DNA from 3 places in the Burkholderia sp. EMB26 genome. Region 2 is predicted to be linked to each of the others. Evidence: riboswitches for the same ligand, from Rfam matches in the RefSeq annotation. Region 2 holds a riboswitch; each other region holds the start of a gene.
What was found. A riboswitch is a leader RNA that binds a small molecule or an ion and turns the genes downstream of it on or off. The one in region 2 is predicted to bind cobalamin.
Positions count from the first base shown of each region.

Region 1 (9,813 bases), on a different replicon from region 2:
AGGTCGCGAACAAGATGCTGATCATCGCGCGCACGACGCCGCTCGACCAGGTCGCGAAGCCGACCGACGGGCTGAGCCTGTTCTATACCGACCTCGACCGTTCGCGCGTCGAAGTGCGCGAGATCGAGAAGATGGGCCGCAAGGCGGTCGATTCGAACATGCTGTTCATCGACAACCTGCGCGTGTCGCGCGACGACCTGATCGGCAACGAAGGCGACGGCTTTCGCTATCTGCTGCACGGGCTGAACCCGGAACGCATACTGATCGCCGCGGAGGCGATCGGGCTCGGGCAGGCCGCGCTGCGCCGCGCGACGCAGTATGCGTGCGAGCGCGTGGTGTTCGGCCGGCCGATCGGGCAGAACCAGTCGATCCAGCATCCGCTCGCGCAGGCGTGGATGCAGCTCGAGGCCGCATGGCTGATGGTGATGAAGGCCGCGACGCGCTACGACGCGGGCCAATCGTGCGGCGCGGAGGCGAACGCGGCGAAATACCTCGGCGCGGAAGCCGCGTTCCAGGCCTGCCAGACGGCGATCGCGACGCACGGCGGGATGGGGTACGCGAAGGAATATCATGTCGAGCGCTATCTGCGCGAGTGTATGATTCCGAGGCTCGCGCCCGTGAGTCCGCAACTGATCCTGTGCTACATCGCGGAGAAGGTGCTCGGGCTGCCGAAGTCGTACTGACCGTAGCGACCCGGCGGCTCGCCCGGCGCGCGGTTTCCCGTTCCGAATCAAGCGCTCGTCATGGACGTCAAACTCGTTGCCCGCACGCTCGACCTGTTCGAGCTGTTCGCCGCCGAACGGCGGCCGCTGCCGCTCACCGAACTCGCGCGCCTCCTCAACGTGCCGGCGTCGAGCTGCCTCGCGATGGCGCGCACGCTCGTGAGCCGCGGCTACCTGTACGAAGTGCGCAAGCGCGGTGGCTACTATCCGACGCGGCGCCTGCAGACGATCGCCGCGGCGATCGACGCGCCCGATCCGGTCGTCGACATCGTGCATCCGCACCTCGTCGCGCTGCGCGACGCGAGCCGCGAAACCGCCGTGCTCGGCAAGATCCAGGGCGCGTCGGTCACGTATCTCGACGTCGTCGAATCGGAGCAGGCGATCCGCTATACGCGCCAGCCGGGCGAGCTGCGCCCGCTGCACGCGAACTCGATCGGCAAGGCGATCTTCGCGGAACTCGCGGGCGACGCGCAGCAGGCGCTCGGCGGGCAACTGCCGTTCGAGCGCTTCACCGACGCGACGGTGGCCGACCTGCCGGCGCTCGTCGCGCAGACCGCGCGGTTTCGCGAACTCGGCTGGGCCGAGAACTTCGGCGAGAGCGCGCCCGAACTGTCGGCGATCGCGGTGGCGCTGATGCTCGACGGCGACTGGTACGGGCTGTCGGTCGTCGGGCCGACCGAGCGGATTCGCCTGCATCGCGACACGCATGCGGCGCTGCTCGTCGACGCGAAGGCGCGGCTGCTGGCCGAACACGCGCGCGGGTAGAGCAGCGGCGCGCGACGGCGCAGGCAGCGGGCCGTCGCCGGCGTTCGGTGCTGACACGCCGGAAACGGCCCGCCGCGCGTCACGCGCGAACGCGTCGCAGCGTCACGACTTCACCCACACGCCGCCCGCGCTCGGGTTGTCGCCCTGCGTCCACCATTTCGCGCAATACTTCGCGCCCTGGTACGTCACGCACGTGCCGCCCTGGTAGGCGGTCGTCGCCGACCACGCGGGCGTGCCGCCGCCGACCGGCTTCCACACGGCCGCCTGGCCGGGCACGTCGCCCTGCGTCCACCACTGCGCCTGATACGTCGTGCCCTGGTAGGTGACCGTCGCGCCGGCCGTATAGACCTGCCCGGCCGCCCACGGTGCGCCCGGCTGCGGCGTGCCGCCGTCCGAACCGCCGCCGTAGTTCGGGTCTTGCGTGACGCCCGCGCCCCACTTGCCGTCGAGCTTCTTGAAGATCGTCGCGAACGCGTACGGTTGCTGCGCGACGCCCGAGCAGGTCGGCGACGCATACGTGCCGCCGGACGGGCACGCCTGATCGCGGCCGACCGACCAGTTGCCGAAGAAGCCGTAGCCGTTCGCGATTGCCGCGTTCAGCACGGTCTGCGCATTCGCGAGCGTGAACGTTTCGCCTTGCACGTCGTTCACGCCGATCATCGGCGTCACGCCGACCATCTGCCACAGCTGCGCATTGGTCTTCGGCTGCCCGGCCGACTTGAACGCCGTGTCGAGCTGCGAGTAGAGCGCCTGCGCGGCGCTGATCGCGGCGGCGCCCATGTCGAGGTTCGCGGGGCCGTAATCCATCGCCATCACGTTGACCGCATCGAACGTGGCCTTGTTCGCGATGGCCGCGTTGACGACGTTCACGCCGTCCTGCGTGAGCCCGGTCGGCATCGTCGGCAGCGTCAGCGTCACGTGCAGCGGCTTGCCCTTCGCCGCGTAGTCGGCCTGCAGTTGCGCGACCGCCTGGAAGTTGCGCGCGACCGCAGCCGTGTCCTGCTGCGACGCGCCCTCGATGTCGAAGTCGATGTGCGTGAGGCCGTACGTGTCGATCACCGTCTGGTACGCGCTCTTCAGCGCGGGGACCGTCGAGCATGCCTGCATCAGCGGCGTGCCGTTCGCGCCGCCGAACGACACGGCGACTTCGCCGCCTTTCGCACGATAGCTCGCGATCGACGTGGACAGCGCGGTCAGCAGGCCGCCGCTCGCGCCGTTGCCGATCGGCTGGACGCCGCCCCACGACGGCACGCAGCCGTTGCCCGCGACCACGAATGCGAGCGTGAACTGCTGGATGCCCTGGCGCACGCCGATCTGGTCGACCAGCGGTGTCGGATAGAGCGTCACGTCGACATAGGGTGCATAGACGCCGGCACCGTGCGACACGCTCGCCATCGCGAGCAGACAACCCGCGGCAAACGCACGCGGAACGAAACGCGGCAACACATTGTTGTTCATTCTGTGTTCTCCAAGTGGAAGAGGGATACGCTGGCCTGCGTATCGCCGCCGGCGGGACAGGCACGTGTCCCGTCGGCGGCGTGCCTATCTTGGAGGATTCAGGTCGAATAGGGAATTTAGGTGTTCTTCTTTTTGTTATTCGATTCCCGATACGTAACGATCTTGCCGATTCGGTCGCGTTGCGAAACGCGGAGCGGGCACTTTTTCCGGCTGACCGGGAGGCAGCGCGTGCATGGACCGGTTCCAGCGAACCGGCGACGCGCCGGCGTGCCGGTCAGCGGCTCGCAGGCATGCGCATTCGCGCGAGCGCCGCCGGATTCGGTACGCGCGCCGCGACGTTCAGCGATACCAGCGCGGCGTGTAGACCCATTCGCGTGCGTTGCCGATCGCGAAGCGCCGCGTCGTCGACGAGCCGACGATCACCATCGTGCGCATGTCGACCTGGTCGCTGCGCAGTGCGCCGAGGGTCGTCGTCGCAAGCGTCGCGCCCGGCCGGCCGATGTCGCGGCCGAGCACGACCACCGTATCGGCCGCGCGATGCGCGCGCACGATGTCGAGTGCACGGTCGAGCTGCCACGGCCGCGCGCGCGAAATCGGGTTGTAGAACGCCATCACGAGATCGGCTTGCGCCGCGTGTTGCAGGCGCGTCTCGATCACGTCCCACGGCTTCAGGTTGTCCGACAGCGAGATCGCGCAGAAGTCGTGGCCGAGCGGTGCGCCGGCCTGCGCGGCCGTCGCGAGCGACGCCGAGATGCCGGGCTCCACGCGCAGGTCGACCGCGGCCCATTGCGGGTCGCGCGCTTCGTCGAGCGCTTCGAGCACGGCCGCGGCCATCGCGAACACGCCCGGGTCGCCCGACGACACGACCGCGACGCGCCGGCCCTCGGCCGCCAGTTCGAACGCATGGCGCGCGCGCTGCATTTCCTCGCGATTGTCGGTGCCGTGCACGCGCTGGTCCGCCCGAAACGGGCCGGCCATGTTCACGTAGGTCGTATAGCCGAGAATGTCGGTCGCGTCCGCGAGCGCCGCGCGCGCGGCCGGCGTGAGCCACGCGGCGGCGCCCGGGCCGAGGCCGAGCACCGTCAGGCGGCCGCGTGCGCGGCCGAGCGTGGCCGGGTCGACCGGCTGCGATGCGACCGCGCATGCCAGACCGTGCGATTCGCCACGAAGCGTATGCGCGACGCGCAACGCACGACCGAGCAGCGTGGCGGCGTCGGCTGCCGCGTTGCCGTCGCGATCGCTATCGACGAAACGCAGCGGCACGTCGAGCGTGCTCGCCGCGGCTTCCAGCGCGGCGTCGCCGATCGCCGACGCCGGCGCGACGATGGCCGCGAGCGCCAGCCGCGCGAGGCCCTGTGCGTCGAGCATGGCGTCGATGCGCGCAGCAAGCGCTTCGCCTGCATGCACGGCATCCGCGGCAACACCGACCACCACGCTGCGCGGATGAATCACAAGCTCGTCGCGCGCGCCGCGCCACGCATCGGGCGTCACGCGAATCGCGTGCGCAGCCGCGGCATCACGGGGCAGCGCGACGTCGTCGAGCCACGGCGCCGCGCCGTCGATGCGCGTCGACGCGCCCGCGAGCAGGTCGGACACGAAGCGCTTGCCCTGCGCGAGATCGGCGAGCGCATAGCCTTCCGGCGGATTGAGCACGCACGCGCCGAAGCGCAGTTCGCCGCTCGTCGTGATCGCCGGCGCGACACCGACGCATTCGGCGATCTCGCGCGCGATCACGTTGACGCCCGTCAGCCCGCCGAGCAGCGGCACGACGGCCGAACCGTCCTCCGCGACCGCGAGCACCGGCGGCTCGACGCCCTTGTCGGCAAGCGCGGGCGCGAGGCAGCGGATCACGATGCCGGCCGCGCACAGCGCGACGATCGGCAAGCCGCGTGCATAGAGTTCGCGCAGGTGCGCGCCGAGCTCGTCGAACGGCACGTCGGCGTCGACGCGCGACGCGAGACCGTGCACACGGGCGCCCGGGTAACGCGCCTGGATCCGCCGCGCGGTATCGAGCGCGCCCGCGCCGAGGATCACGATCGCGGGCGGCGTCATCATCCTTGCCATTTTTCCCCCGGCACGACGAGCAGCGAGAAATACGGCGACGCCATCGGATCGACCTCGTCGAGCGGTACGATGCGCTGGTTGGCCATCGTCGCGCGCTCGACGTACCGCGCGCGCTTCGCAAGCCCGAGTTCGTCGAGCACGCGTCGCACCTTGTCGAAATTGCGGCCGAGCTTCATCACGACGGCCGCGTCGGCCCGCGCGAGGCGCTCGCGCAGTTCATGCTCGGGCAGCACGCCCGACAGCACCGACAGGCTCTGGTTGCGATAGACGAGCGGCTGGCCGAGCACGGCCGTGCCGCCGAGCATCGCGCACACGCCGGGGATCACCTCGGTGTCGTAACGCGGCGCGAGGCGGTCGTGCAGGTACATGTACGAGCCGTAGAAGAACGGGTCGCCTTCGCAGATCACCGCGACGTCGCGGCCCGCATCGAGGTGCGCCGCGACGATCTCGGCCGCGGTGTCGTAGAAATCGGCGATCACCGTCTCGTAGCAGAGCGGCGGCGGCAGCACCTCGGTCGTCACCGGGTAGACCAGCGGCAGTTGCGTCTGCCCGTCGAGCAGGTGCGCTTCGACGATGCCGTACGCGTTGCCTTTCTTGCCCTTCGCGACGAAATACGCAACCACGGGCGCGGCCTGCAGCACGCGCAGCGCCTTGATCGTCATCAGCTCGGGATCGCCGGGGCCGACGCCCACCCCGAACAGCCGTCCGCGCGCGGTCGTCATTCGACCTCCGTTGCAAGCGCATTGACCGCGGCGGCCGCCATCGCGCTGCCGCCGCGCCGGCCGAGCAGCGCGACGTACGGCACGCCGCGGCTGTCGGCGTCGAGCATCGCCTTCGATTCGGCCGCGCCGATGAAGCCGACCGGGAAACCGAGGATCAGCGCGGGGCGCGGCGCGCCGGCGTCGATCATGTCGAGCAGGTGGAACAGCGCGGTCGGCGCATTGCCGATCACGACGACGCTGCCCGCGAGATGCGGGCGCCACAGTTCGAGCGCGGCGGCCGAACGCGTGTTGCCGAGCCGGCGCGCGAGCTCGGGCACCTCCGGCTCGCCGAGCGTGCAGATCACGCGGTTGGCCGCGGGCAGCCGCGCGCGCGTGATGCCTTCGGCAACCATCCTCGCGTCGCACAGGATCGGCGCACCGGCCGCGAGCGCCGTGCGGCCGGCCGTGCCGGCGCCGGCCGAGAAGCGCAGGTCGTACACGACGTCGACCATCCCGCACGCGTGGATCACGCGCACCGCGAGTTTCTCGAGATCGGGCGGAACCTGCGACAGGTCGGCCTCGGCGCGGATCGTCGCGAACGACTGGCGGTAGATTTCCTGCCCGTCGCGAATATAGTCAAGCATCGGTGGTGTCCTGGCTGTGCCGCGCGTCCATGAGTCGGACCGCGGCCTGGTCAATCGTCAGATGGCGCGCGAGCAGGGCGCCGAGGCCCGTGGTCGCGTCGCGCCGGTAAAGGTCGTAGTGTGCGGGCGCCACCGCGACGAGCGTATGCGTCGCGGGATGCGGCAGCGCGCAGTGGCGCGCGCAGCCGGTCAGGTGCACGTCGAGCGGCCGGCCGATGCGGGCGGCGAGCGCGAGTGCGTCGTGTTTCGTGTCGGCGTGCGCTTTCGCGCAGCCCGCGCTGCCGGTACAGGCGACGAGCGCCGCCAGCGGCTCGGACGCCGCGCCTACGAGGCCGAGCGACTTGAGTGCTTCGCGCATTGCCACCGCACGTTCGTTCGGCACGCCGTGCATGAACACGCCTTGCCACGGCGTCATCGACAGCGTGCCGTCGCCGTCGGCTTCGGCCAGCGCGGCGAGCCGTTCCAGTTGCGCCGCGTCGAGCCGCCCGAGCGCGAATTGCGCGCCGACGCTGCAGCGGGTCGCGGCGCGCGACGGCTGCGCGCCGAAACGCAACGCCGGGTCGGCATGCGTGCGCCGCCAGCCGGCAAGCGCCGGATCGGCCGCGAGCGGAAAGGGCAGGTAGCGCCGGGCGCGTTCGAACAGCGTGCGTTCGCCGCACATCGCGAGCAACGCGCGCATCCGCGTGACGTCGGCCGGCGCGAGATCGAGGAACGCACGCAGCAGCGCGCGCACCAGCGCGACGCCCTGATCGGGCGACACGTCGACCGACGCGGGCCGGTCGCCGGGCGCCACCGGCGGACAGCCGGCCAGCCCCGCCGCAAGACGTACCGCGCCGTCGGCGCGGCGCCACGCGGCGAGCCAGATGTCGTGCGGATGATCGAGCGCCGCGACCGCTTCGCCGCCATCGAGCTGGATCGAGAATTTCGGCGACAGTTCGCCGCGGCGCGGCTCGTTCGCCAGCATGTCGAGCAGCGGCACGGCGAGCGCGTGGCTATCGACGAGCGCGGCCGGGTCGTGCCCGGCGAGCGGGCTGAGCAGCACGTTGCGGACGTCGTCGCTCGCCGCGAGCGCGGCCGCCTCGGCGGCGGTGTCGCCGGCGCTTGCGCGCGGGCCGAGCCCCGCGTCGAGCAACGCGTGGGTCAACGCATCGGCCGCGCCGTCGCGAATGCCGCGCAACTGGAGATTCGCACGATTGGTCGCATCGATCGCGCCGGAACCGTACCGGCGCGCGGCGGCGGCGATCGCACGCGCCTGGCGCGCGTCGAGCCGGCCGCCCGGCAGCTTGATCCGGCACAACCCGCCGTCGGCGGCCGCGACCACGCGCACGAGCCCCGGGCAGGCCGACGGGCGCACGACGGGCGACGCAGGAATCGAATCGGGGGCGGAACTCAACGGGATACCGGAACAGTGTGGCGCCGCGGCCAACGCATCGGTACACCCCGCCCGACGCCGACTGGCACGCACGCACTTTCTGGCCGGCAGGTCTCCTGGCTGACAGGTCGGCGCCGACTCCCGGCCTTCCCGGTGAAACCAGTGGCATGAGGAGGGAGATCGGCTCGCTGTCTACAGTTGCGGGGGCAGCCACAGCGGCGCGCGGTGCGCCCTGTGTTCCCTCTTCGGCCCCGAAGGGCACCGGCGAACGAACGGCCGTAGGATACCCGATTTCGGTCGCGATTCGCGACCGGCTGGCGGTTCGCGGCGAGCGAAGCGGGCAACGGCCGCGCGCGGGCGGGCGGGCAGATGAAACGCGGGGTGGAACACGGTACCATGCCGTTTTTTGCAACGCGGACGGCTGCACCGGCGCTTTCACGGCCGCGCGGCGACACGATGGAATCGAACGATGGGGAAGGGTGCATGACGGCGTGGCTGACGGTAGTGGGCATCGGCGACGACGGTTACGCGGGGCTCGGACGCCACGCGCGGCGCGCGCTGCTCGATGCGGCGCACGTGGTCGGCGCGAAGCGGCAGCTCGACATGCTGCCCGCGCGACTGCGCGCGACGCGCGAAGCATGGCCGTCGCCGTTCGACCTGTCGGGGCTGCTCGCGCGCCGCGGCGCGCCGGTGTGCGTACTCGCGAGCGGCGACCCGATGCTGTTCGGCGTCGGCGCGACGCTCGCCCGCCAGCTTTCTCCCGACGAATGGCGCGTGCTGCCCGCGCCGTCGTCGCTGTCGCTCGCCGCGGCGCGCCTCGGCTGGGCGCTGCAGGACGTCGGCGCGGTCTCGCTGGTCGGGCGTCCGCTCGCGACGCTGGCCCGCCACCTGCTGCCGGGCCGGCGCCTGTTCGTGCTGAGCGCCGACGGCCGCACGCCGGCCGCCGTCGCGGCCGAACTCGCCGCGCGCGGCTTCGGGCCGACGCGCATCAGCGTGTTCGAACACCTCGGCGGCCCGCTCGAGCGACGGATCGATGGCCTCGCGCAAGACTGGCACGTCGACGAAACCGCCGCGCTCAATCTCGTCGCACTCGACTGCCAGGCGGGCCCCGACGCACCGCACCGCGCGCTCACGCCCGGCCTGCCCGACGATGCGTACCGCCACGACGGCCAGCTCACCAAGCGCGACCTGCGCGCGATGACGCTCGGCCGCCTCGCACCCGCGCCCGGCGAACTGCTGTGGGACGTCGGCGCCGGCAGCGGCTCGATCGGCATCGAATGGATGCGCGCGCATCCATCCTGCCAGGCGATCGCGATCGAAGCGCATGCCGAGCGTCAACGCTTCATCGAACACAACCGCGATACGCTCGGCGTGCCGGGCCTGCAACTCGTCGCGGGCCGTGCGCCTGCAGCGCTTGCGGGGCTCGCCGCGCCCGACGCGATCTTCATCGGCGGCGGCGCGACGGCGCCCGGCGTGCTCGACGCGTGCTGGGCGTCGCTGAAACCCGGCGGGCGGCTGGTCGCGAACGCGGTCACGCTGCAGGGCGAGATGGCGCTCGCCGCCTGGCGCGATGTGCACGGCGGCACGCTTACGCGCGTATCGTTCGCGCATGCCGAACCGCTCGGCCGCTTCGACACGTGGCGGCAGCCGCTGCCGGTCACGCTGTACGACGCGCGCAAGCCCGATGCCGCGGATGCGGCTGCCGTGGCCGGCGCGTCGCATCCGTCGAACCCAACGGACGCGTGATGCGCGACGAAACCCCCGAACAGCCCGCGCCGCTGCGCTTCGGCTACACGACCGGCAGTTGCGCGACCGCGACGTCGCTCGCGGCCGCGCGGCTGCTGCTCACGGGTCACGCGGACGACGCGGTCGAGATCGTGCTGCCGAAGGGGCAGCGCGTGATGATGCGGCTCGAGTTCTGCCGCACGACCGCCGACGGCGCCGAAGCCGGCACGATCAAGGATGCCGGCGACGATCCGGACGTCACGCATGGCGCGCTGATCTTCGCTCGCGTCGCGCGCGCGGCGGCGCCCGGCGTGCGCTTTCATGCCGGGCCGGGCGTCGGCACGGTCACGCGCGCGGGGCTG
Region 1 is NZ_CP078070.1:1,880,486-1,890,298, forward strand. It holds gene KU887_RS08825 (acyl-CoA dehydrogenase family protein) at 1-683, shown strand, start outside; gene KU887_RS08830 (IclR family transcriptional regulator) at 744-1,487, shown strand; gene KU887_RS08835 (chitinase) at 1,590-2,945, opposite strand; gene cobJ (precorrin-3B C(17)-methyltransferase) at 3,285-5,000, opposite strand; gene KU887_RS08845 (precorrin-2 C(20)-methyltransferase) at 4,997-5,731, opposite strand; gene KU887_RS08850 (precorrin-8X methylmutase) at 5,728-6,354, opposite strand; gene cobG (precorrin-3B synthase) at 6,347-7,708, opposite strand; cobalamin riboswitch at 7,815-8,007, opposite strand; gene cbiE (precorrin-6y C5,15-methyltransferase (decarboxylating) subunit CbiE) at 8,210-9,472, shown strand; gene KU887_RS08865 (cobalt-precorrin-5B (C(1))-methyltransferase) at 9,472-9,813, shown strand, end outside.
Region 1: another riboswitch for cobalamin. It lies ahead of cobG (precorrin-3B synthase); the one in region 2 lies ahead of KU887_RS19505 (TonB-dependent receptor domain-containing protein).

Region 2 (9,813 bases):
GGTTCGACAGCGACGCCGACACGGTCAGGTGCGAATTGATCCGGTACGACGCGCGCAGGCTCACCGTCAGGTACGACGCCAGATACTGCCGGTTGGCCGGATCGTCGAACGTCGAACCGCCGTACAGCAGCGACGCGCCCGTGCTCAGCGCATGCAGCTTCAATTCGTCCCACGTGTGGTCGACGTTCAGGCTGACCGTCTGGCGCGGCCGGCGGCTGAGCCAGGTCTGGTTGGTCTCGTCCTGCGGATTCAGGATGCCGACCGCGATGCTCACCGGCGTTGAACGGCCGATCGTCCCCTTGTACGACAGGTCGATGCCGCGAATGTGCGAACGGCCGATGTTCATCGGCGAGAACGTTGCCGGGTTGTAGGCGATCAGGTTGTTGACGCGCGTATCGTAGATCGCCGCGGTGAAGGTGCCGTACGCCGTGTTCGCGTCGAGCGCGGCCTCGACCGACGTGCTGCGTTCCGGGCTGAGGCTCGGATTGCCGTAGCCGGGATAGTACAGGTCGTTGAACGTCGGCAGGCGGAATGCATTGCCGTACGACACGCGCGCCGTGTAGACCGGCGTGATCGCCCACGACAGCGCGGCGTTGCCGGTGTTCACCGCTTGCCCGGCGACGATCTCGTGGCGACCCGCGACGAACATCGTCACGCTGCCGAGCGTCGCCGACTGGTGCAGCGAGAACGCGGAATCGTTGCGCGTCGGTACGCCACCGGGAATGTCGACCGGCAGGAATGCCTGTTCGCGCGTGAAATCGTAGGCGAGCTTCGATTCGCCCGACAGCGGCAGGCCGAACAGATGAAATCCGTGCGCCTGATGGGTCAGCGACGTCGACGTGCTGATGCGTTGCGAATTGATCTGGTCCGTCGCGAGGGCCGGGTTGTCCGCATAGATGAACTGGCGGTCGTTCGCATAACCGAACGACTGGTCGAATTGCGTATCGGGCGTGATGTCGAGATGGAACGCGACGCCGGTCGTCAGCTGGTGATCGAGCTCGCGATTCGCGTAGCCGCTGTTGTCGTAGGACAGGTCGGAGCGGTGGTACAGCGCGAACGTCGAGATCGACCAGTTGTCGCGCGCATAGCCGAGCCGCGCGTCGAGATCCTGCGCGTGATACGGATTGCGGCCGTCTTCGTGACCGTAGAAGAACGGCCGCGTCGCGTCGATGCCGGCCGTGTTGTAGTCGTGCAGCCCGAGCGAATAGGTGAGCCCGCCGAGCGCGGCCAGCGGCCCCGTCGACGGCACTGTGCCCGACGTGCGGAACCGCGTGTCGAACGTCTTGTTCGTGCCGCCGCCGAACGACACGGTGGTCTGGTTCGGCTGTTGGGCGGCGCGGCGCGTGAAGAGTTGCACGACGCCGCCCATCGCGTTGTTGCCGAACGACGCGGCGGCCGGCCCGGAGATCACCTCGACGCGCTCGAACGCGTCGGTCGGCAGGTCGGCCCACGGCGCGATGCCGGTGGTCGGCGAGCCGATCCGGATGCCGTCGATGAACACGGCGACCTGGCTCGCCGACGAACCGCGGATGCTGACCGACGCGGACGAGCCGGGCCCGCCGTTCTGCGTGACGGTCACGCCCGGCAGCGTCGCGAGCGCCTGCGTGATGCTCGGGTCGGCCGGCGACAGCCGGTCGAGATCGTCGCGCGTGAGCACCTGGGTCGACGCGTAGCGCCGGTCGAACGATTCGGGCAGGTGCCGCGTGTCGGTCACGCTGATCGTCGGCAGGTCCGCCCCTTCCGCGGGCCCGGCGGGCTGCGCAGGCGCCGTGTCGCCGGCCGCATGGGCGAGCGGGGAAAGCAGCGCGGTGGCGGCGGACGTGGCGAGCAGGTGACGAAGGTTCATGAGACGGCGGGACAAAGCGAGTAGCGGGTACGGCGATCGTGAGCGGAGGGCGGACAAGCAACGGATGCCGACGGCGTGTCGGTGCGACGCTTCCGGCCGGGAAGCGGATTCGGGAACGATGGACATCTGGTGGATCCTGAGGTCGGGTCGTCCATGCAACGGGCGACCACCCGGGGGCGGTGCCTGGCGCATCGGGACACCCCGCCCGGTGCGGCTGCCTGGACCTCGGGTCGATGGCAGGTCTCCTGGCTCGCGGGTCGTCATCCGTGCGGGCCTTCCCGGTTTCCCAGTGGCATGCGGTGGCACGGATTCGCCGCTCACAGTTGCGGGGGCAGCCGCAGCTTCGAGGCGTTGCCTCGCCTGCGTTCCCTTTTGATCCCATCCCTGGGAACCATCAGCGCGCAAGGGTAATGGCGTGCGCTCGCGCACGTCAATCGTCCGGCTGCCTGCGGATGCGAAAAAACGTCATTGTCCCGCGTCAGCTTTCCGGATCCTTTCGTTTCATGCGCGCGGGCCGTGCGTCTGGTCTGACGAAACGGGGCGAGCGCGTGCCCTCGAGCCGGAACCGGCTCGGCGCGTTGCGCGGGCCGCGCTTTCCTCGACAGTTTCCCGTTCGAACCTGCCGCTCGCGTGCGCGATCTCGTTCAAACGGGCGAGGCGGAACCCGGGCGCGTATTGCACCGTGTGGATATCGCGGGTTCGAGCTGAACGGCCCGCACTCGATGACAGGAGACATCATGACCGACACCCGAAGCCGGTTCCTCGCCGGCCAGTGCACGCTCGCGCAGCGCCGCGCATCCGACCCGACAGGACGTTGACCGACATGACCGATTCGATTCGCTTCGACGGCGGCACCGCCGTGATTACCGGCGCGGCCAGCGGCATCGGCAGCGGGCTGGCACGCCACGCGGCCGCGCTCGGCATGCGCGTCGTACTGGCCGATCTCGATCCGGCGAAACTCGACGCGTTCGCCGCGACGCTCGACACCGACGTGCTGTGCGTGCCGACCGACGTCAGCCGGCCGGAAGCCGTCGACGCGCTGGCCGAAGCCGCATGGCGGCGCTTCGGCGGCGTCGACCTGCTGTTCAACAACGCGGGCGTGATGGCGACCGGCTTCAGTTGGGAAATCACGCCGGAGCGCTTCGAGCGCAGCTTCGCGATCAACGTGCACGGCGTGCTGAACGGGATTCGCAGTTTCGTGCCGCGCATGCTCGAACGCAACGCGCCGGCGCGGGTCGTGAACACCGCATCGGTCGGCGGCTTCCTGCCGAGCCCGCTGATGTCGCCGTATTCGGCGACGAAATTCGCGGTGGTCGCGCTGACGGAATCGCTGTACGGCGAACTGAAGATGCTCGGCGCACCGGTCGGCGTGTCGCTGCTCGCGCCGGGGCCCGTGCTGTCGGGCATCTTCAACGATCCGTTCGGCGCCGCGCACGACCGGCCCGAGGTGCGCGGTTTCGTCGACACGATGCGCACGATGCTGAACGCACACGGGCTCACGCCCGACGCGTTCGCCGAGCGGGTATTCGACGGTATTCGCGCCGGGCGCTACTGGCTGATTCCGCAACCGGAGACGCTCGACGGCGCGCTGCAGCGGCGCACCGACGACATCCTCGCCGCCCGCGATCCGTCGCTGCCGTCGTTCTGAATGCCGGCGGCCGGCGCGTGTCGTTACATATGCGTGCCGGCGTGCGTGCGGCCGCCCGGGTCGCCGCCGCGATCGGGCGGCGTATTGTTCTGATCGATCTTCGCGAACACGAAGCCGACGGGCGGCAACGCGGCGGGCGAACGGTGCGTCGCTTGCGCGACTGCGGGGGCCGGCGATGCGGCGGGAAAACCGGATGACGTCACGCCCGGTTGAGCGAACGCCGACAGGGAAGCGGCCGCCAGGGCGGCGGCGACGATCGCGTGCGTATTCATGGCGACTCCTTCACGACTGACTTCAGGACGACGTAATCAGTCTAGGGCGCGAAACTTAACGCGACGTGAAGGGTCGGCGGCGCGCGCATGACAGGATCTTCATGCGCGCCGCGACGGTCAGGCCGGTGCCGACACCAGCGCGCAGAAGTTCTCGAGATCGACGTTGCCGCCGCTGATCACCACGCCGACGCGCTTGCCCTGCAGCGCATCCTTCATCCGTCGCACGGCGGCGAACGACAGGCAGCCGGTCGGCTCGACGACGAGCTTCATGCGCGTGGCGAAGAAGCGCATGCAGTCGACCAGTTCCGCGTCCGTCGCGGTCAGGATGTCGTCGACGTCGCGGCGGAGGATCGGGAACGTCAGGTTGCCGAGGTGCTGCGTCTGCGCGCCATCGGCGATCGTGCGCGGCGTGTCGATGTGCACGATCGTGCCGGACCGGAACGATTGCTGGGCGTCGTTGCCGGCTTCGGGCTCGACGCCGTACAGCTTCGCGTGCGGCGACAGCGCCCGCGTGGCGAGCGCGGTGCCCGACAGCAGGCCGCCGCCGCCGAGCGGCGTGAATACCGCGTCGAGCGGGCCGACTTCGTCGAACAGTTCCTTGGCCGCGGTGCCCTGGCCGGCGATCACGTCCGGGTGATCGTAGGGCGGAACCAGCGTGAGCCCGTGCTTCTCCGCGAGCTCGCGCCCGATCTGCTCGCGATCCTCGGTGTAGCGGTCGTAGGTCACGACGTTGCCGCCGTAGCCGCGCGTCGCGGCCATCTTCGCGGCCGGTGCGTCCCGCGGCATCACGATCGTCGCCGGAATGCCGAGGATGCGCGCCGACAGCGCGATCGCCTGCGCATGGTTGCCCGACGAGAACGCGACGACGCCGTGCCGGCGCTGTTCCGCGCTGAAGCGCGACAGTGCATTGAACGCGCCGCGGAACTTGAAGGCGCCCATGCGCTGCAGGTTCTCGCACTTGAAGAACACCTGCGCGCCGAGCGCGTCGTCGATCGTCCGCGACGTCATCACCGGCGTGCGGTGCGCATGGCCTTCGAGCCGGGCCGCGGCGGCGGCAACGTCGTCGTACGTGGGGAGAGTCGGAGAGTTCATGGTCGCTAGAGGTCGAAAAGGTCAGTCAACGGGAAATTCGATACGGGACGGCAGGGCGCGCGGCGTCACTTCGCATCGTTGTAGACGGTGGCGCGCGAGACGCCGAGATGCTGCGACACGATTTCCATCGCGCGGCGCACTTCGAGGAAGCCGTCGGCCTTCAGCGTCTGCATCAGCTCGCGGCGCTGGTCGGTCTTCAACTCGCGCGGCGTCGTCGCGAGGCGCGTCGCGAACGCGTCGATGCGCTGCCGGATCGCGTCCGCGCCGGCCGGGTCGAGCGTTTCGACGACGGTCTCGCCGTCCGTGCGGCAGAACTGGTTCAGCATGCCCTGGAAGCCGCGGAACAGCGTGACGTCGGCATTCAGGCACAGCGCGGCGACGTAGCGTCCGGTCGAATCCTTGATGCCGATCGACGTGCTTTTCGCGGTGCGGCCGTCGGCGAAGCGGTTCGGGTAGTTCGCGAGCACCTGCGGGAAATCGTCGTCGGCGATGCGGGCGAGGCCGAGCTCGGTCGCGGGATCGCCGACCGCGCGTCCGGACAGGTTGTTGTGGATCGCGAGGATCGCGTGCTCCGGCGTGCGCAGGTCATGCACGACGACCTCGGTGAACGGCGCGAACATCGCGCCGAGCCCTTCGGCGATGCGCTGCACCTGCTCGATCAGCGAGGCCTGTTCCGATGGCCGCGGTGTGTCGTTCGTGCTCATGCGTGGTCCTGGGGAGCCGGGGTGTCCGTCGTTTCCGATCGCGTGATGTCGGCCAGCAGCGGGCGCGCGATCCGGACGTAGTCGGCCGCGTCGAGCACGACCGAGCGGTCGAGCCGGCCCGCGTTGAACGCGATCTCGTCATTGTGTTCGACCAGTGCGGGATCGACGACGAGCGTCACGTTCGAATCGAATGCGAACGGCGGCACGGCGCCCATCACGCAGCGCGTGACGGCGGCCGCGACGTCGGGCGACGCGAGCGTCGCCTTGCGCCGGCCGAGCGCATCGGCGACCTTGCGGAAGTCGATCTTCAGGTGGCCGGGAATCACCGCGAGCGCGGTGGCGTCGCCGCCATCCTTGAACGTGCAGAGCATCGCCTTCGCGCCCTGTTCGGGACGGGTGCCGCGCAGCGCGGCGATCGCGTCGGATTTGCCTTCCGCCGGATGCTCGAGCACGCGGAAACGCGCGCCGGCGGTATTCAGCAGTTCGCACAGCGTGTCGAAAACGGGCGAGTCGTTCATGTTGCTCCGGAGCAGGCAGGCCGGCGCGCCGATGCGCGCGGATCAAAGAATTGTCCAAGTATAGACGTTTTGTCATGGCTGTGACAAAGGGGGCGCGCTCGTCGTTGCCCGACCGCGGCCCAGGCATGTCGTTCTTCAGCAGCCGAAAGGGCATTTCGTATTGCGGGATACGCGCCGGATTCCTGTCGCCGCGTTTTACCGCCGCTTGAAACCGTGTTTTGCATCGCAAAAACGCCTGGCTATCTCATTGAAAAACAACAGAAATTTATATCTTATGTCTTATATAAGACTTGACCGAAATTTCGCTGGACGGGATTACTATTGAGTCCATGCAGTTCGCTTCGTCACACGCGGCGGGCACGCTGAACCCTTTACTCAAATGCGCTTCGTTCCCAGGAGATAGACATGTCCCAATATCAAGACGACATCAAGGCAGTGGCTGGTTTGAAGGAAAACCACGGCAGCGCGTGGAATGCCATCAGCCCCGAATATGCCGCCCGCATGCGTGCCCAGAACAAGTTCAAGACCGGCCTGGACATCGCGAAGTACACGGCGAAGATCATGCGCGCCGACATGGCCGCGTACGATGCCGATCCGTCCAAGTACACGCAGTCGCTGGGTTGCTGGCACGGTTTCATCGGCCAGCAGAAGATGATCTCCATCAAGAAGCACTTCAACAGCACCGAACGCCGCTACCTGTATCTGTCGGGCTGGATGGTCGCCGCGCTGCGCTCGGAGTTCGGCCCGCTGCCGGACCAGTCGATGCACGAAAAGACTTCGGTCAGCGCGCTGATCCGGGAGCTGTACACGTTCCTGCGCCAGGCCGACGCCCGTGAGCTGGGCGGCCTGTTCCGCGAACTGGATGCCGCGAAGGACGCGGCCGCCAAGGCCGCGATCCAGCAAAAGATCGACAACCACGTCACGCACGTCGTGCCGATCATCGCCGACATCGACGCCGGCTTCGGCAACGCGGAAGCGACCTACCTGCTGGCCAAGCAGTTCATCGAAGCGGGCGCGTGCTGCATCCAGATCGAAAACCAGGTGTCGGACGAGAAGCAGTGCGGCCACCAGGACGGCAAGGTCACGGTGCCGCACGAGGACTTCCTCGCGAAGATCCGCGCGATCCGCTACGCATTCCTGGAGCTGGGCGTGGACGACGGCATCATCGTCGCGCGTACCGATTCGCTGGGCGCCGGCCTGACCAAGCAGATCGCCGTGACGAACCAGCCGGGCGACCTGGGCGATCAATACAACTCGTTCCTCGATTGCGAGGAACTGTCGGCCGACCAGCTGGGCAACGGTGACGTCGTCATCAAGCGCGACGGCAAGCTGCTGCGTCCGAAGCGCCTGCCGAGCAACCTGTTCCAGTTCCGCGCCGGCACGGGCGAAGCGCGTTGCGTGCTCGACTGCATCACGTCGCTGCAGAACGGCGCCGACCTGCTGTGGATCGAAACCGAAAAACCGCATATCGCACAGATCGGCGGCATGGTCAGCGAGATCCGCAAGGTGATCCCGAACGCGAAGCTGGTGTACAACAACAGCCCGTCGTTCAACTGGACGCTGAACTTCCGTCAGCAGGCGTACGACGCGATGAAGGCAGCGGGCAAGGACGTGTCGGCTTACGACCGCGCGCAGCTGATGAGCGTGGAATACGACGAGACCGAACTGGCGCAACTGGCCGACGAGAAGATCCGTACGTTCCAGGCCGATGCATCGCGTGAAGCAGGCATCTTCCATCACCTGATCACGCTGCCGACGTACCACACGGCCGCGCTGTCGACCGACAACCTGGCCAAGGAATACTTCGGCGACCAGGGCATGCTCGGCTACGTGGCCGGCGTGCAGCGCAAGGAAATCCGTCAGGGCATCGCCTGCGTGAAGCACCAGAACATGTCCGGTTCGGACATCGGTGACGATCACAAGGAGTACTTCAGCGGCGAAGCGGCGCTGAAGGCCGCGGGCAAGGACAACACGATGAACCAGTTCTGATCGTCGTCCGACCCGAAGCACGAAGCCAGCCCCGCGGGGCTGGCTTTTTTTTGTCTGCCCGAGCCTGGCACGTCACCCGCGCACGGCCTTCACGACGTACTGGCTCGTCGGCACCACGTCGATCTTGTCGAAATCGATGAAGCGCCCGCAACTGTCCATCATCTCGGCCACGTTGCGCTGGAACTTCTCCTCGTCGCCGACCGCATCGAAAAACGCGTGCGGATCGGTCATCGCGGCGGCCGGGAAGCATTCCTCGACGATCGCGTCGTAGCCGGGCGCCGCATGCGTGAGCGCACGTACGACGACGTTCTGCACGTACAGGAAATTGTCCTGCGTATCGATCGCGACACGCGTGTGATGGCCGTGCCACACGTCGAGCCACGCTTCGTGCGTGAGGCGCGGCGGGCGCTTCAGGAATGCGAGCTGCGAGAAACCGGTCGTGCGCTCGCCGGGCCGCGCGGGGAAGCGCGTGTTCGGAATCGGCTGCGACTCGGTGACGAGATACGCGGCCATGTGCGGGACCACGGCGCGCACCGCGTCGTCGAACGGCTGGCGGAACATCGCGTTCGCGCTGTCGACCCATACCGCGACGATCCCGTCGATGCCCGGGTGCGTGTTGGTCTGCTTCAGGCCGGCGGCGGGTGCGACGTCGGCATCGGCGACGTTCACCTGCACGCCGTGCGCGCCGAGCGACAGCAGCCGGTCGGCGAGCTGCGCGCGTACGCCGCGGCTCCACTGATCGGGCGCGACCTGTGCATCGCGCCACAACACGTAAATGACTTTCTCCATGGTTCCGGCTCCGGAAAGGGAATGACGGGAGCGGCGGCGTGGCCGCCGCGGTTCAGGAAGCGGCTTCGGTCGATCCGGCCGCTCGATGCGCACCGGGGGCGAAGCGGTTCGCGGTCAGCGTGAACGACGGTGGAATCGGCGACGTGACGGTTTCGAACAACCGCTCGTGGCGCGTCGCATGAATGCGCCATACGCCGTCGCGCTTCACGTACTGGTCGTCGTAGAACGCGGTGCCGTGCAGCAGGTAGTCGTCGTCGAGATTGATCGCGTGATCCTCGAGAAACCAGATGCCGCATGCGTGCTCGGCCGACACCAGCGTGAGCTCCGGGTGATGGCCGTGATGCATCGTCAGGAAGGTCGGCTTGCCGATCAGTTCGCGCAGGCTCGACACGAAGGCGTCACGGCCGTCGTACGCATACCGGCCGCCATACAGCCGCGCCTCGCAATCCTCGGTCAGGCACGCCGCGAGCAGCGTCCAGTCGTGCGTGTCGATCGCGCGGAAATACCGGTATTTCAACTGACGGATCTGCTCGTATTCGTGGAGCGTGCGGGTCGTGTCGTCCATCGGCGTGTCTCGTGGTGATGTCGTTCGATGGTAGGGACGAGGCCGCCTGCATCACATCGTCTGTTCGGACGAAAGCCGCGTGCGCATGCGCGCGGCGCTGCTTCGACGAAGCGCCGGCTTCATCCGAACGGGTGATGGCCGGCGCAGCGCGCGGCGGTAACGTGGCATCGACGCGGCCTTCGAACCGCGCGGGCACCGAACAAGGAGACGGGATGACCCTCATCGAATCGCTGGAAACGCGCGTGCGCAGGCTCGAGGACGCCGATGCGATCCGCCGGCTGAAGGCGCGCTACTTCACGTGCTGCGACCGCAAGGATCGGCAGGGCATGCGCGACTGCTTCGTGGCCGGCCCCGTGCAGATCGATTACGGCCGGATCGGCACGTTCGACA
Region 2 is NZ_CP078071.1:622,903-632,715, reverse strand. It holds gene KU887_RS19505 (TonB-dependent receptor domain-containing protein) at 1-1,846, opposite strand, end outside; cobalamin riboswitch at 2,064-2,257, opposite strand; gene KU887_RS19500 (SDR family NAD(P)-dependent oxidoreductase) at 2,670-3,494, shown strand; gene KU887_RS19495 (hypothetical protein) at 3,518-3,766, opposite strand; gene KU887_RS19490 (threo-3-hydroxy-L-aspartate ammonia-lyase) at 3,884-4,858, opposite strand; gene KU887_RS19485 (transcriptional regulator) at 4,924-5,562, opposite strand; gene KU887_RS19480 (YbaK/prolyl-tRNA synthetase associated domain-containing protein) at 5,559-6,080, opposite strand; gene KU887_RS19475 (isocitrate lyase) at 6,486-8,069, shown strand; gene KU887_RS19470 (EthD domain-containing protein) at 8,142-8,858, opposite strand; gene KU887_RS19465 (nuclear transport factor 2 family protein) at 8,911-9,423, opposite strand; gene KU887_RS19460 (nuclear transport factor 2 family protein) at 9,636-9,813, shown strand, end outside.

Region 3 (9,813 bases), on a different replicon from region 2:
CGAACACCGCTTCGGCCGTCGGGCTGCGCAGCCGGTTGCGGCTGCAGATGAACAGTGCCCGTGTCATGTCGCTGCGCGGCGCCCGAGGGGGCTCAACCTTGCGGAATCGTGCCCGGCCGCACGTACGCGAGCATGTGCGGCACGTAATCGGCCTTGCCGAGCTCGACACCGTGATGGCGCAGGATCGCGTACGCGGCGATCGCGTGGAAGTAGAACTGCGGCAGCGCCCAGTCGCGCGCGTACTGTTCGCCCGTCATGTCGAACGCGATCCCGTTCGGCAGTTCGAGCGCGATCGGCAGCGCTGCGCCGCCATCGAGCGCATCGGGGGCGAGTTCGCCGAGAAAGGCGAGCGTGCCGGCGATGATCGCCTGCGCATCGGCCGGCGAACCGGGTTGCGCATCCGCATTCCAGCCCGCCTCGCGCAAGGCCAGCAACGCCGCCGGCAGCGGTTCGCCGCGCAGCCGGTGAACCGGCTCCATCGCCTGGAAACACGAGAAGCGCACCTGGGCGGCGAGCGGATACATGTCGGGCGCCAGCCTCAGCGTCATCGCCGCGTCGGGGTCGTCGCCGGCGGCCTGCCGGTGTGCGACGGCCTTGTCGAGCCACGCGGACTGCGCGCGCAGCATCTGGGTGTAGGTCGGAACGAGAAGTTGGGTGGGTGACACGCATGCGCTCCTGTGTTGGGGTTCTCGCCCCACGATAGCAGCGTCGGCGCGAACCTGCATCCTGGCCGGGCGCCGACGTGTGCCGTTACGGCTTGCCGTGCCGCGCCAGGAACCGGTCGAGCTGCGACGCGAACGTCTTGCCGTCGCGCGCGCTGAACGGCGCCGGCCCGCCCGTGTCGATGCCGGCGCTGCGCAACTGGTCCATCATCGCGCGCGTCGACAGGCGCTCCTCGATGTTTTCGCGGCTGAACCAGTTGCCGCGCGGGTCGAGCGCATGCGCGCCCTTGTCGAGCACGGCGGCGGCCAGCGGGATGTCGGCGGTGATCACGAGATCGCCGGGCTCCGCCAGCTCGACGATGCGCGCGTCGGCCACGTCGAAGCCGGCCGGCACCTGCACGGCCTTGATGAACGGCGACGGCGGCGTGCGCAGAAACTGGTTCGCGACCAGCGTCACGCAGATCTCGGCACGACGCGCGGCGCGGAACAGCATGTCCTTGATGACGGCGGGACACGCGTCGGCATCGACCAGTACTTGCATGGCGGGGGTTTCCAGTGGACAGAAGCAGAAGCGGCGATCATAGCGCACCGCCGGCCGGCCATCAGCCGGCGCGATCCGTGCAAAGCGCGTCGGCCGTCACCCACTGCGCGCCCCACGCCGCGGCGAGCCGCGCGCCCTGCCCGATCCGCACGGCCGCGTCGTCGAAGTCGACGAACACGACGTGATCGGCCGCCGCCGGCCTGGCCGGCATCTCGCGCGTGCGCCCGTCGGACAGCACCCACAGCCAGCGCTGCTTGCCGGGCTCGCGGCGCGCAGCGCTGGCCAGCAAGCGTGCGGCGGCCGCGATGCCGTCCGCGAGTGGCGTGCCGCCGCCGCCGTCGACCGGCTCGAGCCAGCGCGCGTTCCACCAGCGCGGCACGGCCGGGCCGAAGCGCCGCGCGGCACCTTGACCGCCGAAGCAGATCAGCGCGGTTTCGACCCGCGCCCGCGCGGCCTGATCGAAATACGCGACGATCAGCCCCTTCGCGAGCGCGAGCCGCTCGTGCGACAACATCGACGCCGAACAGTCGAGCACGAAACAATGCAGCGCACGCGGCGTGCCCGCGCGTTTCCCGAACCGCAGATGCTCGCGATGCAGCGGGCCGCCGCGTTTCGCGGCGAGCGTCGCCGGCCACGCGACGGCCGTGCCGGCGCGCACCGTGCCCGGCACGAGTGCGGCTGCGCCTGACTGCCATCGAGGACCGCGAATCGCGTTCGCGGCGGCGCCGGCTCGATGGCTCAGCGTTTTTTTAGCGGCAGCGGCACCACGCTTTTCACGTCGCGCAGCCCGGCCGGTTCGGGCGGCAGGTAGCCCCAGTCGCCCTGCGATGCGGACGCATCGCCTTTCGTGTCGCCGGTCTCGCCCGGCCGGTCGTCGGGCCGCTGGCGCGGGTTCGGCGGCGAACGATCGTCGCGTTCGTCATCGTGCTGCGACGATGGGGGCGACGACGGCGGCCCCGCGTGGCGCCGGTGCCGCAGCACGGCTTCGGCCACGCGCGCCACATGCGACACCGTCACCGCGTCGGCCTGCTCCAGCGCGGCCAGCGCGCGCGCGGCGCGCAGCATCACGAGATCGGCCCGCAACCCGTCGACGGCCGCGTCGATGCACAGCGCGCTGACGCGCGCATGGACCGCATCGTCGAAATCCAGCGCCGGCAGCCGCCCGCGCGCCGCATGAATCCGGTCCGCGAGCGTCCGCTGGGCCGCCGCATGACGCGCGCGAAACGCATCCGGATCGAGATCGAACGCAAGCCGCGCCTTCACGATCCGCTCGCGCTGGGCGGCGTCGAAGCAGTTCTCGAGCTCGACCATCAGCCCGAAGCGGTCGAGCAACTGCGGGCGCAGCTCGCCCTCCTCGGGATTCATCGTGCCGACCAGCACGAAACGCGCATCGTGCGCGTGCGACACGCCATCGCGCTCGACGATGTTCACGCCGCTCGCGGCGACGTCGAGCAGCGTATCGACGAGCCCGTCGGCGAGCAGGTTCACTTCGTCGACGTACAGCACGCCGAGATGCGCGCGCGCCAGCAGGCCGGGCCGGAAGCGCACGCCGTTTTCGGCCAGCGCATGCGCGAGATCGAGCGTGCCCGTCACCTGCTCGTCGCTCGCCGACAGCGGCAGCGTGACGAACTGCCCTTCCGGCAGCAACTCGGCGAGGCCGCGCGCGGCCGTCGATTTCGCGGTGCCACGCGGGCCGCTGACGAGCACGCCGCCGAGCGACGGGTCGATCGCGGCCAGCAGCAGCGCCTGCTGCAACGCGTCCTGCGCGACGAGCGCCGCAAACGGAAAAACCGCGCGGGCGCGGGGCGTCGTCGGATCGGTCATCGCCGTCCTCCTTCCTGGCGTTGTTCGCTGGCGAGCCAGACCGCTTCGATCCGCTCGCGATAGGGGCCCGGCTGCTGCCACAGCCCGCGCTGCATCGCTTCGACGAAGCGTTCGCAGATGCCGTGCAGCGCCTTCGGGTTGTGCCGTTCGAGGAACGCGCGGGTGGCGTCGTCGAACAGGTACGCGTCGGCGACGAGCGCGTACTGGTGATCGGACAGCACGCGCGCGGTCGCGTCATAGCCGTACAGGTAGTCGACGGTCGCCGCGAGTTCGGCCGCGCCCTTGTAGCCGTGACGCTTCACGCCGTCGAGCCATTTCGGGTTGACGACGCGCGAGCGGATCACGCGGGCGATCTCCTCGCGCAGCGTGCGCATCTTCGGCGCGACCGGGTTCGCATGGTCGCCGTGGTAGATGCTCGGCTGCTGCCCGGACAGGTGCCGCACGGCCGCCGTCATCCCACCCTGGAACTGGTAGTAGTCGTTCGAATCGAGGATGTCGTGCTCGCGGCTGTCCTGGTTCTGCACGACGACGTCGATCGTCGCCAGCCGCTCGCCGAACACGTCGGCCGCGGCGTCGCCCGCGCTGTTTTGCGCGTACGCATGGCCGCCCCATTGACGATAGGCGTCCGCGAGATCGGCGTCGGTCTGCCAGCGGCGCTGGTCGATCAGGTCCTGCAGGCCCGCGCCGTAGCTGCCCGGCCGCGCGCCGAACACGCGCCAGCCGGCGCGCCGGCGCGCTTCGTCGGGCGCCACGCCCTGCGCGATCCACTTCCCGCGTTCGCGCTCGATGCGTGCGCGAATCGGGTTCAACGCTTCGGGTTCGTCGAGCGCGGCAACGGCCTGCACGGCCGCGTCGAACAGGTGCATCAGGTTCGGGAACGCGTCGCGGAAGAAGCCCGACACGCGCAGCGTCACGTCGATGCGCGGCCGGTCGAAGATCTCGATCGGCAGGATCTCGAAGTCGGTCACGCGATGGCTGCCGTGCGCCCATTTCGGGCGCACGCCGATCAGCGCGAACGCCTGCGCGATGTCGTCGCCGCCGGTGCGCATCGTCGCCGTCCCCCACACCGACAGCCCGATCGCGCGCGGATAGTCGCCGTGATCCTGCAGATGACGCTCGATCAGCTGCTGCGCGGATTTCAACCCGAGCGACCACGCGGCCTGCGTCGGCACCGCGCGCGTATCGACCGAGTAGAAGTTGCGGCCGGTGGGCAGCACGTCGGGACGGCCACGCGACGGTGAACCGCTCGGCCCCGGCGGCACGAAGCGGCCGTCGAGCCCGCGCAGCAGCTGACGCATTTCCTCGCCGCCGCACGCGTCGAGGGCGGGCAGCAGCATCGTGCGCACGCGTTCGAGCACCGCGAGCGTATGCCGCCATGCGCCGGGCGGCGGCATGTCGATACCGGGTTCGTCGGACGCGGCTCCGCACACGGCGTCGAGCCAATGCTGCGCAAGCCGTTCGAGCCGCTCGCGCGTATCGCCCGCATGCCGCCACGGCGACGCGTCGAGCGTTTGCAGGACGGCCGGCCGCGGCCCGGTCCACGGCGCGGCCCAGTCGGCCGCGAGCGGATCGAAAGCGTCGCCGAGCGCGAGATCGCGCGCGAGTGCGCCGATCAGCCCGGCGCGTTCGCCCTTGCCGTCGCCGACCGGAAAGCGTGCGAGCGCGAGCAGCGTGTCGCGCCGCTGGCGCGCGACCGGCGACGCGCCGAACACGTGCAGCCCGTCGCGAATCTGCGCTTCCTTCAACTCGCACAGCCACGCGTCGACCCGCGTGAGCAGTGCATCCTCGTCGCCCGCATCGCGCGGCGGCGATACGCTCAGTTCGTCGTGCAGGCGATGCTCGGCGATCGTCGCGAGGATCGTCTTGCGCAACAGCTTCGCGCGCCGCGCATCGACCATCAGCGCTTCGTAGTATTCGTCGACCTGCCGTTCGAGATCCTGCAGCGGGCCGTAGTTTTCCGCGCGCGTGAGCGGCGGCATCAGGTGATCGACGATCACGGCCTGCGCACGGCGCTTCGCCTGGCTGCCCTCGCCCGGATCGTTGACGATGAACGGATACAGGTGCGGCAGCGGCCCGAGCGTCAGGTCGGGCCAGCACGCGTCGGACAGCGCGACGCTCTTGCCCGGCAGCCATTCGAGATTGCCGTGCTTGCCGAGATGGATGACCGCGTCGACGCGATACGCATCGCGCAGCCAGAAATAGAACGCGAGATACGCATGCGGCGGCACGAGATCCGCATCGTGGTAGCTCGCGTAGTCGTTCTCGCCGCGCGAGCGCGACGGCTGGATGCCGACGAACACGTTGCCCGCGCGCCAGCCGGCGATCGTGAAGCGCTGCTGCCTCAGCGTCGGATCGGCTTCAGGCGGCCCCCAGCGTGCGTTTAGCGCATCCCGCACGGTGGCCGGCAGCCGCGCGAAACGCGCGACGTAGTCGGCCAGCGCGTAACTCTGAAACGCGGGACGCAGCGTGCGCACGGCGGGATCGTTGGTCACGCCTTCGGTGAGTTGCGCGATCAGCGCGTCGCCGTCGGGCGGCAGGTCGGCCACCGTGTAGCCCGCGTCGCGCAGCGCCGCGAGCACGCGCAGCGCGGAGGCCGGCGTATCGAGCCCGACGCCGTTGCCGATCCGCCCTTCGCTTTGCGGATAGTTCGCGAGGATCAGCGCGATGCGCTTGTCGGCGTTATCGAGCGTGCGCAGCCGGCACCAGCCGCGCGCGAGCGCCGCGACGAACGCGATCCGTTCCGCATCCGGCTGGTAGCGCACGACGTCGACCTCGGTATGCGGGCAGCGATACGCGAGCCCCTTGAAGCTCACCGCGCGCGTGACGATGCGCCCGTCGACTTCGGGCAGCGCGATGTGCATCGCGATGTCGCGTGCGTGCAGGCCCTGGTTGTCGGCCACCCACGCGTCGCGATTGCCGCCGGACAGGATCACCTGCAGCACCGGCGCGTCGCCGGCCAGCACGTCGGGCTCGGGGCTGTCGATCGCGCCGGCAGCGAACGCGGTGGTATTCAGCACGAGCGCGACGCCGTGCGTGTCGCAGAGCTGCGTGATGACCTCGCGGCTCACCGCGTCCTTCAGCGACGTCACCGCGATCGGCAGCGGATTCAGCCCGTGGTCGATCAGTGCGTCGGCCAGCGCGTCGAACACCGCCGTGTTGGCGGCCTGCCAGTGCGCGCGATAGAACAGAATCGCGACGACCGGCGCGCCGGGCGTCCAGCGCGGTCGCCAGTCGTCGACGCTCGCGCGGTCGCGCGCCGGGTGATACAGCGCGGCGGCGGGCAGCGGCCGCGGCGGTTCGGGTTCGTCGCCGAAGCCGAACGTGTGAAACGCGATGCTGCGCAACAGCGCGTCGGCGTTGTGCACGCCGCCTTCGCGCAGATAGCGCCACCACAGCCGGCACAGCTCGGGCCTGACCGTGCTCTTCGCGACGAGGTTCGGGTCCTCCTGCAGGTCGCCCGAGAACATCGCAAGCTGCTGCCCGCGCTTCGACGCGAGCGACACGGCCTGCTCGATCCCGTACGGCCAGTACGCTTCGCCGCCGAGATGATCGATCACGACCGTCTTCGCGTGCCGCAGCACGTCGTCGACGTAGAAATCGACCGACGCCGGCTGGCGCAGGAACGTGACGTTCGCGAGCCGCACGCTCGGGAACCCTTCGGGCAAGTGCGGCACGACGCTCGCGAGCAGCGACAGCGTCGTGTCGGCCGAACTCAGGATCACGATGTCGGCCGGCTGCTGGTCGATCCGGACGACGCCCTGCGTATCGTCGACGAAGCCGCCCGGCGTGGTGCGCAGCAGATGCATCGTGCGTTACGCCTGTTGCGGCTCGGCCGCGCACGCGGCGTCGAACGCGCGTTGCAGCGCGGCCGCGTCGAGATCCTCGCCGATCAGCACGAAGCGGCTCGCGCGGGTTTCGCCGTCCTGCCAGCGGCGGTCGAAATAGCTGTCGAAGCGGCGACCGACGCCCTGGATCACGAGCCGCATCGGCGCGCCGGGCAGCGCGGCGAAGCCCTTCGCGCGGTAAATCGTGTGCGCTTCGACGACACGTTGCAGCGCGGCGATCGTCGATTCGCGCGTGCCGGCGTCGCCCGATACCACCACCGAATCGAAATCGTCGTGATGGTGATCGTGATCGTTGTCGTCGGCCGAGCCGTGATGGTCGTGACGCAGGTGGATCGTTTCCTCCGACGCCGATTCGAGGCCGAGCAGCAGCGCGAGGTCGAGCTCGCCGCGCGTCGCGCGCACGATCTTGACCTGCGGCGGGGTTTCGTCGCGGATCGCGGTTTCGATCTGCGCGAACTCGGCGTCGCCGACGAGGTCGGCCTTGTTTACGATCACGAGATCGGCGGACGACAGTTGATCGGCGAACAGTTCGTGCAGCGGCGATTCGTGGTCGAGGTTCGGATCGGCGCGGCGCTGTGCGTCGACGGCCTGCGGGTTTTCCGCGAACTGGCCGCTCGCGGCGGCCGGCCCGTCGACGACGGTCACGACCGCGTCGACCGTGAAGCTGTTGCGGATCGTCGGCCAGTTGAACGCCTGCACGAGCGGCTTCGGCAGCGCGAGGCCCGACGTCTCGATCAGCACGTGATCGATGTCCGCGCGGCGCTCGACCAGCGCTTCCATCACCGGATAGAACTCTTCCTGCACGGTGCAGCACAGGCAGCCGTTCGCGAGTTCGTACAGCTGGCCCGTTGCCTCGCCCTGCGCGCCGTCGGCATCGTCGCAGCCGATCCCGCAGCCCTTGAGGATTTCGCCGTCGATGCCGAGCTCGCCGAATTCGTTGACGATCACCGCGATGCGGCGGCCTTCGGCGTGCTGCAGGATGTGGCGCATCAGCGTCGTCTTGCCGCTGCCGAGAAAGCCCGTGACGATCGTGACGGGCAGCTTGCGTAGGGTCATGGTAGGTCCGGTGTCGAAGAGGGAATCAGGACGGGATCGTCGCGTCGGCGGCGACGCGGCAATTCAGCGGGCGGTGCGCGGGAAGCTCGCCGCGTGATCCGCGCGGACAGCCGCGCGGCGGGCGGGACAACGAATCGGACATGGTGCTTCCTTGCGAACGGTCGACATCGTGAATGCCAACACGGCTGCCGCGTGCGTAGCCCGTGTCGCCTGCCGTTCGCCGTGCCGGCCCGGGCGCGTTCGCGCGGCGGGCGGATCGGGGCAAACAGCGGGAAACACCGGGCGTCGGGCCTGCGGCGGCCGTGGACGATGCGCCGCCTCCCCGCGGCGCTGAACCCCAACGTTTAGGCCGGTATCCGGGCTGACGAACACGCCGCTTCGCCTTCCCGGATACGCGCGGCATCCAGTGGCGGTCGTCCGCATGCGCGCGGCATGCGGCGAAGCGGCGCTGCGTGGCGCTTGCGCGCGACGCGTTCGCTTACCGTTGCGGGGGCAGCACAGGTTGGCTCGACTGCGGCGCAGGCAGGCTCCCTGTTTCCCGTTTAACTGCGCACGCCGGAGCGGCGCGCGCGAGCACCAAAACGCGTGCGAGTGTAGGCGGCGGTGCGGGGAGCGTCAAGGCGAGCGACCGGCGACGAACGCGAATGATTGTCGTTTTCAACTACACGAGATAAACTTCACCCGATAACAACACGAACCACCGCGCAACGGCCATGTGAGGCAATCACTCAGTCATCCTCAAATTTCCATGTCGAAACGACAGATATCCGGGCGGCGTTTTCCTGTGCTGGCCCTGTCGCTGTGCTCGATTGCCGGCGTTGCTTCCTGCCCTGCCGCGGCGGCCGAGTTCGACGACGAACTGCCCGCGGTCGAGGTGCGCAGCCGCCGTCATCCGAATGATCCGCGTGCGGAAAGCGTGAGCACGGCGACCCGCACCGCGAGCGATCCGCGCGACGTACCGCAAACCATCGACAGCGTCTCGGTCGAGGAAACGCTGTCCTATGGCGGCCGCACGCTTGCCGACGCACTGGCCGGCGTGCCCGGTGTGTCGAATACGTCGGACACGCGCTTCGATTCGTTCCGCATTCGCGGCTTTTCCAGCGCGGGCGACTTGCTGCTCGACGGCATGCGCGACGATGCGCAATACGTACGCAGCCTCGGCAACATCGAACGCGTCGAGGTGCTGAAGGGGCCGGCTGCCGCGCTGTACGGGCGCGGCAGCGGCGGCGGCGTCATCAACCGGATCACCAAGCAGCCGTTGCCGGAAAACTTCGGACATGTGTCGGCGACGACCGGCAGCTACGGACGGCTCGGCGCGTCGGTCGATCTCAACCGGATGCTGTCCAGCGCGTGGAGCATGCGGCTCAATGCGGGACGCGAACACGCCGGCAGCTTCCGCGACCACGTCGACGGTACGCGTCAGTTCGTCGCGCCGTCGATCAAGTGGCACGACGCGCGGCGAAGCTGGCTGCTGCAGTTCGAATACGACACGTACCGACGCGTGCCCGATCGCGGCATGCCGGCGCCGGTCGCCGCGGTCGATGCGGCCGGCAAGCCGCTCGCGTTCTCGCTGCCGTCCGCACCACGCGCAACCTTCTTCGGCGCGGCGGGCCGCGACACGATCCGCGACGAGACCATGAACTGGCGCTCGGTCTTCACGCATGCGCTCGACGGCGACTGGGAATTGCGCCATACGCTCGGCGTGCTGGATTTGCGCAGCACCTTCGACAATACCTACGTCACGCAAAGCTACGTCGCGAAGCCGCGCGACTACCGGCGCGTGCAACGCGCACGTTACCTGCAGGACATGACGCAGCTCAACGTGCAGACCGGCGTCGAACTGGGCGGCAAGGTCGCGACCGGTCCGGCGCTGCATCACCTGCTG
Region 3 is NZ_CP078070.1:1,866,156-1,875,968, reverse strand. It holds gene KU887_RS08800 (low molecular weight protein tyrosine phosphatase family protein) at 1-67, opposite strand, end outside; gene KU887_RS08795 (DUF1993 family protein) at 93-725, opposite strand; gene KU887_RS08790 (YaiI/YqxD family protein) at 751-1,203, opposite strand; gene KU887_RS08785 (VWA domain-containing protein) at 1,265-1,873, opposite strand; gene KU887_RS08780 (ATP-binding protein) at 1,942-3,027, opposite strand; gene cobN (cobaltochelatase subunit CobN) at 3,024-6,833, opposite strand; gene cobW (cobalamin biosynthesis protein CobW) at 6,840-7,928, opposite strand; cobalamin riboswitch at 8,258-8,524, opposite strand; gene KU887_RS08765 (TonB-dependent siderophore receptor) at 8,677-9,813, shown strand, end outside.
Region 3: another riboswitch for cobalamin. It lies ahead of cobW (cobalamin biosynthesis protein CobW); the one in region 2 lies ahead of KU887_RS19505 (TonB-dependent receptor domain-containing protein).